Regions from separate parts of the Actinomadura sp. RB99 genome, predicted to be linked through region 2. Evidence: riboswitches for the same ligand, from Rfam matches in the RefSeq annotation. Region 2 holds a riboswitch; the other holds the start of a gene.

Region 1 (7,711 bases), on a different contig from region 2:
GCCGCGCCGCCACACCTCGCCCGCCTCCGCGCCGCGCCCGCGCAGCGGCAGCGTGCGCGCCAGCAGCTCCGTCGCGAGCGGCCCGACCTCCGGGTCGGCGGGCTCGGACGGGTCGCCGAGCGCCGCGCCGAACGCGCCGACGGCCTGGTCGAGGTAGGAGATGCCGAGCGCGACGGCGAGCCGCGCGTACGCGTACGGGGCGCCGTCCCGCTCGATCAGCCTGAGCCCCGCGGCCAGCACCCGCTGCGCGCGGGCGGGCTCGCCGCGCTCCAGCAGCCGCTGGGCGAGGTCGTGCGCGGCGGGCGGCCCGTACTCGGGGTCGCCCGTGCCGATCACGGCCTCCCAGTGCTCGCACGCCTCCTCGAACGCGCCCGCGTCGTCGGCGAGCCGCGCGAGGGCGAGGTGGGCGGGCGGCAGGTACGCCGGGTTGCCGAAGTCGACGACGACGCGCCAGGCGGGCGCCGCCTCCTCGTGCTCCCCGGCCCGCTCGTGGGTGAGCGCCAGGTGGTAGGCGGCGCGGGGGCCGTACTCGGGGTCGCCGGTGGCGATGGCGGCCCGGTCGGCCTCGCGGGCCGCCTCGACGTCGCCGCCGTCGTCCAGGACGACCGCGAGGCCGAGCGCGGCCTGCGCCCGGCACGGGGTGTCGCCGAGCGCCAGCACCCGCTCGAACAGCAGCGCGGCCTCCCCGGCCGCGCCGTTCTCCGCGAGGCTCCGCGCCTCCTCGCACAACAGGGCCGGGTCGTCGGCCGCGGACTCGCTCATCGGTCTTCTGCCCTCTGGGGGTCGGGGTCCGTGCCCTCTGCGGGCCGGGTCCGCCCAGAGCCTAGCGACCGAGCCGCCGCCCGTCCCGGAGGACACCCGGAAACCCCGCCAAGATCACAAAACCCCGTATCCCCGCCCACGCGAGCCGCCCGAACCCCCGTCCGCTGACCCGGCTGCACACCCGCCCGCTGACCCGGCTGAACACCCATACGGAAGAAGAACCTCAGCCACGGTCACGGGCAGGCACGCGGAGCGAGCGCAGCGAGCGGAGCGGGCCTGCCCGACGGTTGAGGGGCTGTTTCCCGCGGAGCGCTAGCGGAGCGGGAAACAGCCCCTCAACCGTGACGGGGGTTCCAGGGGGTCGCCCCCTGGGAAAACACGGGCAGGCACGCGGAGCGAGCGCAGCGAGCGGAGCGGGCCTGCCCGACGACGGACAAGGCGTTTCACGCGGAGCGCCAGCGGAGCGTGAAACGCCTTGTCCGTCGCAACGGGGGTTCCAGGGGGTCGCCCCCCTGGGAGGACTCAGTCCTCGAACGCCTCCGGCGGGGGGCAGGAGCAGACGAGGTTGCGGTCGCCGTAGGCCTGGTCGATGCGGCGGACCGGGGGCCAGTACTTGGTCTCGCGGAGCGCGGGGACGGGGTAGGCGGCCTCGTCGCGGGTGTAGGCGTGCTTCCAGTCGTCGGAGACGAGGCAGGCGGCGGTGTGCGGGGCGTTCTTGAGCGGGTTGTCCTCGCGGTCGTAGCCGCCGTCGGCGACGCGCTGGATCTCCCGGCGGATCTCGATCATGGCGTCGCAGAACCGGTCGAGTTCGGCGAGGTCCTCGGACTCGGTGGGCTCGATCATCAGCGTGCCGGCGACGGGGAAGGAGAGCGTCGGGGCGTGGAAGCCGTAGTCGATGAGGCGCTTGGCGACGTCCTCGGCGGTGATGCCGGTCTCCTTGGTGATCTTGCGGAGGTCGGCGATGCACTCGTGGGCGACGAGGCCGTTGCGGCCGGTGTAGAGGATCGGGTAGTGCGGGCCGAGGCGGGCGGCGAGGTAGTTGGCGCCGATGATGGCGCCCTCGGTCGCGGCGCGCAGGCCGTCCGGGCCCATCATCGCGATGTACGCCCAGGAGATCGGCAGGATGCCCGCGGAGCCCCACGGCGCGGCGGAGATCGGGCCGACGCCGGTGCCGGCGGGGCCGGCCTCCTCGCGGAGCGGGTGGTTCGGCAGGAACGGGGCGAGGTGCTCGCGGACGCCGATGGGGCCGACGCCGGGGCCGCCGCCGCCGTGCGGGATGCAGAAGGTCTTGTGCAGGTTGAGGTGGGAGACGTCGGAGCCGAACTCGCCGGGGCGGGCGAGGCCGACGAGGGCGTTGAGGTTGGCGCCGTCGACGTAGACCTGGCCGCCGGCGGCGTGGACGGCGGCGCAGACGTCGGTGATCGACTCCTCGAACACGCCGTGCGTGGACGGGTACGTCACCATGATCGCGGCGAGCCGGTCGCCGTGCTTTCCGATCTTGGCGTGCAGGTCGTCGAGGTCGACGTTGCCGCCCTCGTCGCACTTGACGACGACGACGCGCATGCCCGCCATGACGGCGCTGGCGGCGTTGGTGCCGTGCGCCGACGAGGGGATGAGGCAGACGTCGCGGTGCTCGTCGCCGCGGGACGCGTGGTAGCCGCGGATGGCGAGGAGGCCGGCCAGCTCGCCCTGGGAGCCGGCGTTCGGCTGGACGGACACCTTGGCGTACCCGGTGATCTCGGCGAGGGCGTCCTCCAGCTCGCGGATCAGCTCGAGGTAGCCGGCGGCCTGGTCGACCGGCGCGAACGGGTGGAGGTTCGCGAACTCGGGCCAGGTGATCGGCTCCATCTCGGCGGTGGCGTTCAGCTTCATCGTGCAGGAGCCGAGCGGGATCATCGAGCGGTCGAGCGCGATGTCCTTGTCCTGGAGCCGTCGCAGGTAGCGCAGCATGGCGGTCTCGGAGCGGTGCGCGTGGAAGACCGGGTGGCTGAGGTAGGGGCTCTCGCGGCGCAGGCCGTCGGGGATCGCCTCCTCGGCGCCGCCGATATCGGCGGGCACGCCGAACGCCTCGAGGACGGCGGTGACGTGCTCGGGGAGCGTCGTCTCGTCGCAGGCGACGGCGACGTGGTCGGCGCCGGACGGCCGCAGGTTGATCCCGCGCTCGCGGGCGGCCGCGACGACCTCGGCGGCGCGGCCGGGGACGCGGGCGAGGACGGTGTCGAAGAACGCGCCGTGGACGACCTCCACGCCGCCGGCGCGCAGGCCCGCGGCGATCTCGGCGGCGCGGCGGTGCGTCCGCTGGGCGATCGCGGCGAGGCCCTCGGGGCCGTGGTAGACGGCGTACATGCTCGCCATGACGGCGAGGAGGACCTGCGCGGTGCAGATGTTGCTGGTGGCCTTCTCGCGGCGGATGTGCTGCTCGCGGGTCTGCAGGGCGAGGCGGTACGCGGTGGCGCCGTCGGCGTCGACGGACACGCCGACGAGGCGTCCGGGAAGCTGCCGCTGGATGCCCTCGCCGACGGCCATGTAGCCGGCGTGCGGGCCGCCGAACCCGTACGGGACGCCGAACCGCTGCGCGGAGCCCACGGCGATGTCGGCGCCGGACTCCGCCGGCGGCCGCAGCAGGGTCAGGGCGAGCAGGTCGGCGGCCACGACGACCTTCGCGCCGCGCTCGTGCGCCTGCGCGGTGATCGGCTCCAGGTCGCGGACGGCGCCGGACGCGCCCGGGTACTGCAGCAGGACGCCGAAGAAGTCGCCGTCGGGCAGCCCGGCGGACAGGTCCGCGACGACGACCCCGATGCCGAGCGGGACCGCCCGGGTCCGCACGACCTCGATCGTCTGCGGCAGCGCGTCGGCGTCGACCAGGAACGTCCCGGGCTCCTTGCGCTTGGACACCCGGTGCGCGAGCGCCATGGCCTCGGCGGCGGCGGTGCCCTCGTCCAGCATGGAGGCGTTGGCGACCGGCAGGCCGGTCAGGTCGGACACGACCGTCTGGAAGTTCAGCAGCGCCTCGAGGCGGCCCTGCGAGATCTCCGGCTGGTACGGGGTGTACGCGGTGTACCAGCCCGGGTTCTCCAGGACGTTGCGCAGGATCACGCCCGGCGTGATCGTCCCGTGGTAGCCGAGGCCGATCATCGAGGTGAGGACGGTGTTGCGGGACGCCAGCTCGCGCAGCCGGGCCAGCGCGGCGGTCTCGCTCAGCGCGGGCGGCAGCTCCAGCGGCCGGGACGTGCGGATCGCCGCCGGGACGGCGTCGTCGATCAGCGCCTCCGCGCCGGAGTAGCCGATGGCGGCCAGCATCCGGGCCCGCTCGTCCGGGGACGGGCCGACGTGCCGGTCGGCGAACGTGGAACGGGGGTGCTGCGGCGAGGCCACGGGGGCGAAGAACTGGGCGGTCATGGAGAGCCTCCTGGCTGCTGCGGTCGCTCAGGGCCGCCGCCGGCAACGGGCCGGCGGCCGGTCTCCCCCTCTGTCATCGGCACCTGAGAGCTTCCCCCGCCGGGCGGGATTTCCCCTTCGGTGAGCCGCCCCTCCCCCGGTCGGGGGAACGGCGCCTGCTTTCCAGAGGTGCCTCGTCCGCGCGGTCCTTTTGCCTGAGAGGTTCCGGGGAGGTTGCCCCTTCGGCGCCCCACGCTGGCCGCATGGGGTCTCTCCCGCGCAGGGTCGACGGCATGTCCGGAACAAACCCTACCCAACCATCGCGCGCGCGATCGTCGCGCGGGGCCGCGAACCGCCGCAACGGCGGCGCGTCCCGGCGCGCGGAACCGGGGTGATGGACGGTCCGGGCATCTACCGGCAAGTACGATGTGCACAGCTCACCGGGGCGGGCCGCGGGCCGCGCGGCCACCGGGCGGGACGGGGCGCGGCGCCGTCCGCGCGGCCGGCCGGACGGGGGTCGCGTTGGCGGCGCGCCGCCGGCCCTGGGACGCTGATCACGATGGCGGACGGTCAGGGCGGCGGTACGGCGTGACACAGACCCACGGCGGGGCGGTGCGCCCGGCGACGGGCGCGACCGCCGGCGTCCCCGTGGACGAGCCCGCCCAGCCGGACCGGATCCGCCGGTCCGCCGACGCGATCAGGTTCGGGGTCTCGTGCGTCACGCTGGCCGTGGTGATGCTGCTGGTGTCGATCGCGCAGCAGACCACGCACGGGCTGCAGACCGACATCGCGCAGGGCACGGCGCACGCCCCGCGCCTGCTGCTGTCGCTGGCCACGCTGGCGTCCAGCTTCGGGGTGCTGACGGTGCCGATCGCGTTCGCGGTCGAGCGGCTGTTCCGCAAGGACGGCATGCGGGTCGCGATCGCGCTGCTGGCCGCCGTGATCGCGTTCGGGATCACGGTCGGGCTGGACGACTGGGTGACGAGCGCCGCGCCGGGCGGGGTGCTGGACTCGCTGATCTGGGGCGGCACCAGCACCGCCCCGGTGCACACCGACATCGCCCCGGTGATCGCGTTCGTCACGGCGGTCGGGATGGCGGGGCGGACCCGCTGGCAGGCGGTGACGTGGACGCTCATCGGGCTGGCCGCGCTGACCGGGCTGACCGCGTCGTACGCGTCGGTCGCCGCGCTCGCGGCCACCTACCTGCTCGGCCGCGCGATCGGCTACGGGACGCTGTACGCGGTCGGAACGCCCAACCCGCGCCCGACCGGGACGACGGTGGTCTCCACGCTGGAGCGGCTCGGGCTGTGCCCGCGCCGCGCCGCGCGCCTCGGCGATCCCGGCGACGCCGCCGCGGACCGCCGCTACGGCGTCGTCCTCGACCGGCGGGACGAGGAGTGCCGCGCGCCGGGCGAGCGGCGGCCCGGCCGGTGGGACCTGGAGGTGCGGGTCCTCGACCGCGACCAGCAGACCGCGGGGCTGCTGTACCGGATGTGGCGGACGCTGCGGCTGAGCCGCACCACCACGGGCCGGGCGCTGCGCCCGCTGCGCCGCTCCCTCGAGCTGGAGTCCCTGATGGCGTACGCGGTGGACGCGGCGGGCGCGCGCACTCCCCGGCTGGTGGGGACGTCGGAGGTCGGCACGGAGGCGGCGCTGCTGGCCTACGAGCACGTGCCGGGGCGGCGGCTCGGGGACGTCCGGGACGAGGAGGTCACCGACACCCTGCTCGCCGACGTGTGGCGGCAGTTCCGGCGGCTGCAGGAGGGCCGCCTCGCGCACCGGCGGCTGGAGGAGGACGCGATCCTCGTCGGCGACGACGGCCGCGCCTACCTCACCGACATGCGGTCCGGCGAGATCGCGGCCGGCGACCTGGCGTTGCGGCTCGACCTGGCGCAGCTGCTCACCACCGTGGCGCTGCGCGCGGGCCCCGAGCGGGCGGTGCGGACCGCGGCGTCGGCGCTGGGCGAGGACGCGCTCCCGGCGGCGGTGCCGCTGCTGCAGCGGGTGGCGCTGTCGCGGTCGACGCGGACGGCGCTGCGCCGTGACCGCGAGCTGCTGACCCGCATCCGGGAGCAGATCGTCGCGCTGAAGCCGGAGACGGAGGCGGCGCCGGTCCGGCTGGAGCGCTTCCGGCCCCGGACGATCTTCAGCATCGTCGGCCTGTCCGTCGCCGGCTACATCGTGCTCCCGCAGGTCGCGAGCCTCGACTTCGCGCACCTGCTGTCGACCGTCACCTGGCACTGGCTGCTGATCGCCCTCGCCGGGTCCGCCGCCACCTATCTCGCGGCGGCGTACATGCTGCTGGGCTTCGTCCCGGAGCGGCTGCCGCTGGGGCGGACGGTGCTGGTCCAGCTCGCCGCGTCGTTCGTGCAGCTGGTCGCGCCGGCCGCGGTCGGCGGCGTGGCGATCAACACCCGCTTCCTGCAGCGGTCCGGCATCCGCTCGGGTCTCGCGGTCGCCAGCGTCGGCGCGTCCCAGCTGGTCGGGCTGGTGGTGCACGTGCTGCTGCTGGCGCTGTTCGGCTTCCTCACCGGCTCCACCCACAACGCCACCAAGGACCTGGCGCCGTCCCGCACGATCATGATCGTGGTGCTGGCGCTGGGGCTGGCCGCCGGCGCGGCGCTGACGATCCCGCGGGTGCGGCGGTTCGCGACGTCACGGCTGCGGGCGATGTTCTCCGGCGTGGTGCCGCGGCTCGTGGACGTCCTGCAGTCGCCGCGCAAGCTCGCCACCGGGCTCGGCGGGACGGTGGGGCTGACGGTGGCGTACGTGGTCTGCCTGGACGCCTCGATCCGGGCGTTCGGCGGGTCGCTCCCCTGGACGGCCGTCGTGGTGGTGTTCCTGACCGCCAACGCGGTCGGCTCCGCGGTGCCGACGCCGGGCGGGCTCGGCGCCGTCGAGGGCGCGCTGACGCTGGCGCTGACGATCTCGGGGCTGACCGCGGAGACGGCGACGTCCGCGGTGCTGCTGTACCGGCTGCTGACGCTGTGGCTTCCCGTGCTGCCGGGCTGGGCGGCGTTCGCCTATCTCCAGCGCAAGGAGGCGATCTGAGGGGTCGGAGGCCGTCCGGGGGCGGCCGCGGGCTCGCGGGAGGGGTCAGCCGGTGCGGCGGGCGCGCCGCCGGTTCGCCAGCTCATCGTGGGGGTGTTCGAGAGGGTCCGGGTCGTCGGTGGCGGCGCGTTCGCCGGGAAGCTCCGCCAGGCTTCCCTCCACCTCCTGCCACACCCGTCCGAGCGCGATGCCGAAGACGCCCTGCCCGCCCTGGAGGAGGTCCACGACCTCGTCGGCGGAGGTGCACTCGTAGACGCTCACCCCGTCGCTCATCAGGGTGATCTGCGCCAGGTCCTGGACGCCGCGGTCGCGCAGGTGCGTCACGGCGGTGCGGATCTGCTGCAGCGACACCCCGGTGTCCAGCAGCCGCTTCACGACCTTCAGCACCAGGATGTCGCGGAAGCTGTAGAGCCGCTGGCTGCCCGATCCCTGCGCCGCGCGGACGCTCGGCTCGACCAGCTTCGTGCGGGCCCAGTAGTCCAGCTGCCGGTAGGTGATCCCCGCCGCCGCGCACGCCGTC
Region 2 (7,711 bases):
GCCGAAGCGGCCCCGGCGGGACTCGACGTAGCCCTCCTGCTGGACGGCCCGGATCGCCTCGCGGAGCGTGACGCGGCTGACGCCGAGGAGGGGAGCCAGCTCGCGTTCGGGCGGGAGCCGCTCGCCGCGGTCGACGACGCCGAGCTTGATCGCCTGGAGGAGCCGCTCGACGGTCTCCTCGAACGCGTTGCCGGTGCGGACGGGCCGGAACACCGCCGCGGCCGCCAGGTCGGCGACGCCGGAGCCGGCGGCGTCCGCGCCGGGCGCGCGGGGGTCAGGCTCGGGTGCGGGCATGACCGTCCTTCGGTCCGCGGGGGGCTTCGGGCTCCACGTTACATGTGCGTTTCGTCGTCGTTCGGGGGGTTGACGCGGGACCCCTCCGCAAACATTAATGGTCTGTCATTAGCCCATTGCGGCTGTGTCGAAACCCCCCGTGGCACGCGAGGAGGTGCTCGTGAGCATCGACGAGCACAAGGCATCCCCCGATCCCATGTCCGACGACGAGAAACGGCTGCACGAACTGGGCTACGCCCAGGAACTCAGCCGGTCCATGTCCGGCTTCTCCAACTTCGCGGTCTCGTTCACCATCATCTCGGTGCTGTCGGGCTGCCTGACCTCCTACACCATCGGCCTCAAGGGCGGCGGCCCCGTGGTCATCACGTGGGGCTGGCTCGGCGTCGGCGCGATGACGCTGCTGGTCGCGCTCGCGATGGCCGAGGTGTGCTCCAGCTACCCGACCGCCGGCGGCCTGTACTACTGGGCGGCCAAGCTCGCCCCGTCGAACGGCCCGGCGTGGTCGTGGTTCACCGGCTGGTTCAACTTCATCGGCCAGGTCGCGGTGACCGCCGCGATCGTCTACGGGTCGGCGGCCTTCCTGAACCCGCTGCTGGACCTGCAGTTCGGCTACGGCGTGACGCTCGGCCACACGTTCCTGCTGTTCGCGATCCTGCTGGTCGTGCACGCGCTGCTGAACCAGTTCGGCGTGAAGCTCGTGTCGGTCCTGAGCAGCGTGAGCGTCTGGTGGCACGTGCTCGGCGTCGCGTTCGTGGTGGGGGTGCTGGCGGTCAAGCCGTCGCACCACCAGTCCGCCGGGTTCGTGTTCGGCAAGTTCGTCAACGAGACGGGCTGGCAGTACGGCGCGTACGCGGCGCTGATCGGCCTGCTGCTGTCGCAGTACACGCTGACCGGCTACGACGCGTCCGCGCACATGACCGAGGAGACGCACGACGCGGCGCGGTCCGGGCCGAAGGGCATCGTGAACTCGGTGCTGATCTCGGTCGTCGCGGGCTGGGTGCTGCTGCTCGGCGTCACCTTCGCCATCCAGGACTACGGCAAGGCGGTCGAGGGCGGCCCCGCGGAGATCTTCATCGCGGCGACCGGCGACACGATGGGCAAGCTGCTGATCCTGGTCTCGTTCGGCGCGCAGTTCTTCTGCGGGATGTCCTCGGTGACGGCGAACTCCCGGATGATCTACGCGTTCTCGCGGGACGGGGCGCTGCCGTTCTCGTCCTTCTGGCACAGGATCAACAAGCGCAGCCGGACCCCCACCAACGCGATCTGGCTGGCCGCCGGGGGCGCGTTCGTGCTGGCCCTGCCCGCGATCTGGAACCTGACCGCGTACCTGGCGGTGACGTCGGTCGCGGTGATCGGCCTCTACATCGCCTACGTGATCCCGACGTTCCTGCGGCTGCGGCAGGGCAAGGACTTCAAGCCCGGCCCGTGGAGCCTCGGCAGGTGGAGCAAGCCGATCGGCACGCTCGCCGTGGTCTGGGTCGTCGTCATCTCGATCCTGTTCGTCCTGCCGCCGGCGAAGCCGATCACCAAGGACACCTTCAACTACTCGCCCATCGCGATCCTCGTCGTCCTCGGCGGCGCGGGCCTGTGGTGGGTGCTGTCGGCCCGCAAGTGGTTCACCGGCCCCAAGGTGCAGGGCAGCGCCGAGGAGCTGGCGGCCATCGAGCAGGAACTCCAGTCGCTGGGCTAGCCCGTTAGGAGACCGGACACGTGACCACATCGCTCACCCTCGACGAGCTGCGCGGGGAGGCGGCGGAGGGCCGGATCGACACCGTGATCGTCGCGATCACCGACATGCAGGGGCGCCTGCAGGGCAAGCGGCTGTCGTCCCGCTACTTCCTGGAGGAGGTGGCCGGGCACGGCTCGGAGGGCTGCAACTACCTGCTGGCCGTCGACGTCGACATGAACACGGTGGACGGCTACTCCATGTCGTCCTGGGAGCGGGGCTACGGCGACTTCGTCATGCGCCCCGACCTCGGGACGCTCCGCCGGGTCCCCTGGCAGGAGGGCGCGGCGCTGGTCCACGCCGACATCGTGTGGGAGGACGGGTCCGACGTGGCGCCCTCGCCCCGGCAGATCCTGCGCCGCCAGCTCGGCCGGCTGGCGGAGCGGGGCTGGGGCGCCTACGTCGGGACGGAGCTGGAGTTCGTCGTCTACCAGGACTCCTACGAGGACGCCTGGCGGAAGGCGTACCGGGACCTCACCCCGGCGAACCAGTACAACGTGGACTACTCGCTGCTCGGCGGCGCCCGCGTCGAGCCGCTGCTGCGCCGGATCCGCAACGGCATGACCGGCGCGGGGATGTACGTCGAGTCGGCGAAGGGCGAGTGCAACCTCGGCCAGCACGAGATCGCGTTCCGGTTCGACGAGGCGCTGCGGACGTGCGACAACCACGTCCTGTACAAGACCGGCGCGAAGGAGATCGCCGCCCAGGAGGGCATGTCGATCACCTTCATGGCGAAGCCGAACGAGCGCGAGGGCAACTCCTGCCACGTGCACATCTCGCTGCGCGACGCCGACGGGACGCCCGTCCTCGCCGGGGACGGCCCGCACGGGCTGTCGAAGATCGGTGAGCACTTCATCGCGGGGCAGCAGGCGTGCCTGCGCGACTTCACCCTGCTGTACGCGCCGAACATCAACTCCTACAAGCGCTACCAGCCGGGCTCGTTCGCGCCCACCGCGATCAAGTGGGGCGTGGACAACCGGACGTGCGCGCTGCGGCTCGTCGGGCACGGGCCGTCGCTGCGGATCGAGAACCGGGTGCCGGGCGGCGACGTCAACCCGTACCTGGCGGTGTCGGCGCTGGTCGCGGCGGGCCTGCAGGGCATCGAGAACGAGCTGCCGCTGGAGGAGCCGTACGCGGGCAACGCGTACGCGACCGACGCGGAGACGGTGGTCGGGACGCTCCGCGAGGCGGCGGCCGACTGGGAGCGCAGCGCGCCGGCCGCCGACGCGTTCGGCAAGGAGGTCGTCGAGCACTACGCCAACTACGCGCGCGTGGAGCTGGACGCCTACGACCGCGCGGTGACGGACTGGGAGATGTTCCGCGGCTTCGAGCGCCTGTAGCCGCGGGCCACGCGTGACCGGACCACGTTCGCTCGCGGCGGGCCGGCGACGTATCGAGGGGGACATGAGCGAGTTCGAGGTTCTGAATCCGGCGACCGAGGAGGTCGTGGAGGTCGTCGCGCTGGCGTCGGCGGACGAGACCGACGCGGCGGTGGAACGGGCCAAGCGGGCGTTCCCGGCGTGGCGGGACGTGGCGCCGGGCGACCGGGCGCGGCTGCTGCGGGCGTTCGCCGAGCAGGTCGACGCGCACCTGGAGGAGCTGGCCGCGCTGGAGGTCCGCAACGCCGGGCATCCGGTCGGGCAGGCCCGCTGGGAGGCCGGCAACCTGCGGGACGTCCTGCACTACTACGCCGCCGCGCCGGAGCGGCTCGCCGGGCGGCAGATCCCGGTGCCGGGCGGGGTGAACGTGACGTTCGCCGAGCCGCTCGGCGTCGTCGGCGTGATCGTGCCGTGGAACTTCCCGATGCCGATCATGGGCTGGGGCATGGCGCCCGCGCTCGCCGCGGGCAACACGGTGATCGTCAAGCCGGCGGAGCTCACCCCGCTCACCGCCCGCCGCGTCGGGGAGCTGGCGCTGGCGGCGGGGCTGCCGGAGGGCGTGCTGCAGGTGCTGCCGGGCGCGGGGCCGGTGGCGGGCCGCCGGCTGGTCGACCATCCGGACGTCCGCAAGATCGTCTTCACCGGCTCGACGCGGGTCGGCAAGGAGATCATGCAGGCGTGCGCGCCGGGCGTGAAGCGGCTGACGCTGGAGCTCGGCGGCAAGTCCGCGAACATCGTCTTCGCGGACGCCGACCTGGAGAAGGCCGCCGCGACCGCCCCGTACGCGGTGTTCGAGAACGCCGGCCAGGACTGCTGCGCCCGCTCCCGCATCCTGGTGGAGCGGCCCGTCTACGACCGGTTCCTCGAACTGCTCGAACCGGCCGTGCACGGCGTCGCCGTCGGCGATCCGCGCGACGCCAAGACCGAGGTCGGGCCGCTGATCAGCGCCGCGCATCGGGACCGGGTCGCGTCTTACGTGCCCGAAGGCGCGCCCGTCGTGATCCGCGGCTCGGCGCCCGAGGGCCCCGGCTTCTGGTTCCCGCCGACCGTCCTCGCCACCCCCGACCACGCGACGCTCCCGGCCTGGCACGACGAGGTGTTCGGGCCGGTCGTCACCGTCGTCCCGTTCGAGGACGAGGCCGACGCGTACCGGATCGCCAACGACACGCCCTACGGGCTGTCCGGCTCCATCTGGACCCGCGACATCGGCCGCGCCCTGCGGGCCTCCCGCGCCGTCGAGGCCGGGAACCTGTCGGTGAACTCCCATTCGTCCGTGCGGTACTGGACGCCGTTCGGCGGGTTCAAGCAGTCCGGCCTCGGCCGCGAGCTGGGCCCGGACGCGCTCGACGCGTTCACCGAGACCAAGAACGTCTTCATCGCCGCCGACTGAGCCCGGCCGGCACCCGCCCCGCAAGCCCCCGCAAGCCCCACAAGCCTCCGCAAGCCCCGCGAGTGACAGGAGAGAGAGCAGCATGCAGCGTCTGGAAGGCCGGGTGGCCGTCGTGACCGGCGGCGCCAGCGGCATCGGCCTGGCCACCGCGCGCCGTTTCGTCGCCGAGGGCGCGAAGGTCGTCGTCGCCGACGTCGACGAGACCGCCGGCAAGAGCGCCGCCGACGAGCTCGGCGGACTGTTCGTCGAGGTGGACGTGACCAGCGAGGACGCGGTCGAGGCCCTGTACCGGACGGTCCACGGCGCCTACGGGCGCGTGGACGTCGCGTTCAACAACGCCGGGATCTCGCCGCCCGACGACGACTCGATCCTGGAGACCGGCCTGGACGCCTGGAAACGCGTGCAGGACGTCAACCTGACCAGCGTCTACCTGTGCTGCAAGCACGTCATCCCGTACATGCTGGAGCAGGGCAAGGGATCGATCATCAACACCGCGTCGTTCGTCGCGGTGATGGGCGCGGCGACCTCGCAGATCTCCTACACCGCGTCCAAGGGCGGCGTGCTGGCGATGTCGCGGGAGCTGGGCGTGCAGTTCGCGCGGCAGGGCATCCGGGTGAACGCGCTGTGCCCCGGCCCCGTCAACACCCCGCTCCTTCAGGAGCTGTTCGCCAAGGACCCCGAGCGGGCGGCGCGGCGCCTCGTCCACGTCCCCGTGGGGCGCTTCGCGGAGGCGTCGGAGATCGCCGCGGCGGTCGCGTTCCTGGCGTCGGACGACGCGTCGTTCATCACGGCGTCGGAGTTCCTGGTGGACGGCGGCATCTCCGGGGCCTATGTGACGCCCCTCTAGGGCGCCCGCTATGCGCAGCGGTGCTAACCGGCCCGCGTTTTCTTGGCACGCCCGTCGGTAGGCGCACGCGCGGCCTTCTGCGCATCATGGCGCTTTCCACCCCGGTCTCTGGAGAAGTGATCCTGTGAAGCGCAGTCTCGTGGCGGTACTGGCGTTGTCGCTCGCGCTCGGCGGATGCGGCGGCTCGGACCACAAGAAGAGCGCCGCCTCGTCGCCCACCACCGCCGCGCCGGCCCCGGCGGCGTCGTCCGCGCCGCCGGGGGGTTCCGGGGCGTCCGGCGCCTCGAAGGGCACGGGGGCCGTGCCCACCGCCCCCGGCGGGAACGGGACGGCGCAGGCCGCGCAGAAGTTCAACGACTGCGTGCGCAAGCACGGGATCACGATGCCCAGCCCGCACCCGAGCTCGACGCCGTCGAAGGCCGAGCTGGCCAAGATCAAGGCGGCGCTGCAGGCGTGCGTGAAGGCGATGTCCGGCACCCCCGCCGCCACGCCGAAGTAGCGGCCGCCCGGCGGCCCGGCGGGGCGGCTCGGCCGGAGCACGCGCCGCCTCCGGCCGCGCCGCCGGCCCGGCGCGGCGGCCGCTGGTCGCACGGCGTTGCCGCTGCTAGCCTGGGCGCGACGCCGTTGATCCCGTGCGGGAGAGTTCCACGCAGCCGGCGTGGGACGCCGAAGGAGCAAATCCTCCCCGGAACCTCTCAGGCCCACGGACCGCACGGACCAGGCGACCTCTGGAAAGCGGGGACCCCGTCCCCCGCCGAAGGTGAAAGCCCGCGCCGCGTCCCGTACGGGGCGGCGGGTGAAGCTCTCAGGCGCCGATGACAGAGGGGGAGGCACCGATACGCCCGGTGCGCGAGTGGGACGATGGACCACGCGCGCCCGCGACGAAGGAGCCGAACCGATGTCCGCCGACCTGACCCCGAAGAAGACGCCGCTGCACGACGTCCACCAGGACCTCGGCGCGAACCTCGTCGATTTCGCCGGCTACCTGATGCCGCTGCGCTACCGGAGCGAGACCGCCGAGCACCAGGCCGTCCGCACCGGCGCGGGGCTGTTCGACCTGTCCCACATGGGAGAGATCTTCCTGTCCGGCCCCGGCGCCGCCGACGCGCTGGACCACGCGCTGGTCGGCAACCTGTCGCCGATGGCGGTGGGCAAGGCCCGGTACACGATGATCTGCGACCCGGACGGCGGCGTCCTCGACGACCTGATCGTCTACCGGCTCGCCGACGAGACCTGGATGGTGGTGGCGAACGCCGCGAACGTCGCGGTGGTCCGAGAGGCGCTCACCGAGCGGGCGGCGGGCTTCGAGGCCGCCGTCGACGACCGCTCCGACGCCTACGCGCTGATCGCGCTCCAGGGCCCGCGCTCGCAGGAGATCCTCGAAGGGTTCACCGGCGCGCCGCTCGCCGACCTGCGCTACTACGCGATCCTCGCCGACCGCGTCGCCGGCGTGGACGCCCTGATCGCCCGCACCGGCTACACCGGCGAGGACGGCTTCGAGCTGTTCGTGGACGCCGCCGACGCCGTCGCGCTGTGGAAGGCGCTCGCGGCGGTCGACGGGGTCGTGCCCGCCGGGCTCTCCGCGCGCGACACGCTCCGCCTGGAGGCCGGGATGCCGCTGTACGGCAACGAGCTGACCCGGGAGACGACCCCGTTCGAGGCCGGCCTCGGCCGTGTGGTCAAACTGGACAAGGCGGTCGACTTCGTCGGGAAGGCGGCCCTGGCGGCGCAGGCGCAGACCCCCGCGGGCCGTAGGCTCGTGGGACTGGTGGCGCGCGGGCGTCGCGCGCCCCGGAAGGGGTACCGGGTCGTCGCGCCGGACGGCACGCCGTGCGGCGTGGTGACCAGCGGCGCCCCGTCGCCCACACTGGGCACGCCGATCGCCATGGCCTACCTCGACAGCGGCGTCGAGGAGGCCGGCCTCGCGGTGGACGTGCGCGGCAGGCAGGAGCCGGTCGACGTGGTCGCCCTGCCGTTCTACAAGCGTTCCTGAAACACAGTCGTCCGGGGGTGTGGGGGCCCGGCCCCCACATGGGAAGAGAGAGAAAAAGATCGTGAGCGTTCCGGAGCAGCTC

Evidence for each region. Region 2 has a riboswitch for glycine ahead of gcvT (glycine cleavage system aminomethyltransferase GcvT). Riboswitches for the same ligand answer to the same signal wherever they lie in the genome.
Region 1: it holds a riboswitch for glycine, as region 2 does, so the genes downstream of both, gcvP (aminomethyl-transferring glycine dehydrogenase) here and gcvT (glycine cleavage system aminomethyltransferase GcvT) in region 2, are expected to answer to the same signal.

The regions. Positions count from the first base shown of each region.
Region 1 covers NZ_JABMCA010000124.1:2,987-10,697, forward strand. The annotation lists gene amrb99_RS47570 (tetratricopeptide repeat protein) at 1-762, opposite strand, end outside; gene gcvP (aminomethyl-transferring glycine dehydrogenase) at 1,285-4,161, opposite strand; glycine riboswitch at 4,334-4,428, opposite strand; gene amrb99_RS47580 (lysylphosphatidylglycerol synthase transmembrane domain-containing protein) at 4,729-7,191, shown strand; gene amrb99_RS47585 (MerR family transcriptional regulator) at 7,237-7,711, opposite strand, start outside.
Region 2 covers NZ_JABMCA010000101.1:15,691-23,401, reverse strand. The annotation lists gene amrb99_RS45345 (FCD domain-containing protein) at 1-294, opposite strand, end outside; gene amrb99_RS45340 (amino acid permease) at 455-1,984, shown strand; gene amrb99_RS45335 (glutamine synthetase) at 2,005-3,360, shown strand; gene amrb99_RS45330 (aldehyde dehydrogenase family protein) at 3,425-4,789, shown strand; gene amrb99_RS45325 (3-oxoacyl-ACP reductase) at 4,872-5,636, shown strand; gene amrb99_RS45320 (hypothetical protein) at 5,761-6,135, shown strand; glycine riboswitch at 6,262-6,357, shown strand; gene gcvT (glycine cleavage system aminomethyltransferase GcvT) at 6,535-7,629, shown strand; gene gcvH (glycine cleavage system protein GcvH) at 7,691-7,711, shown strand, end outside.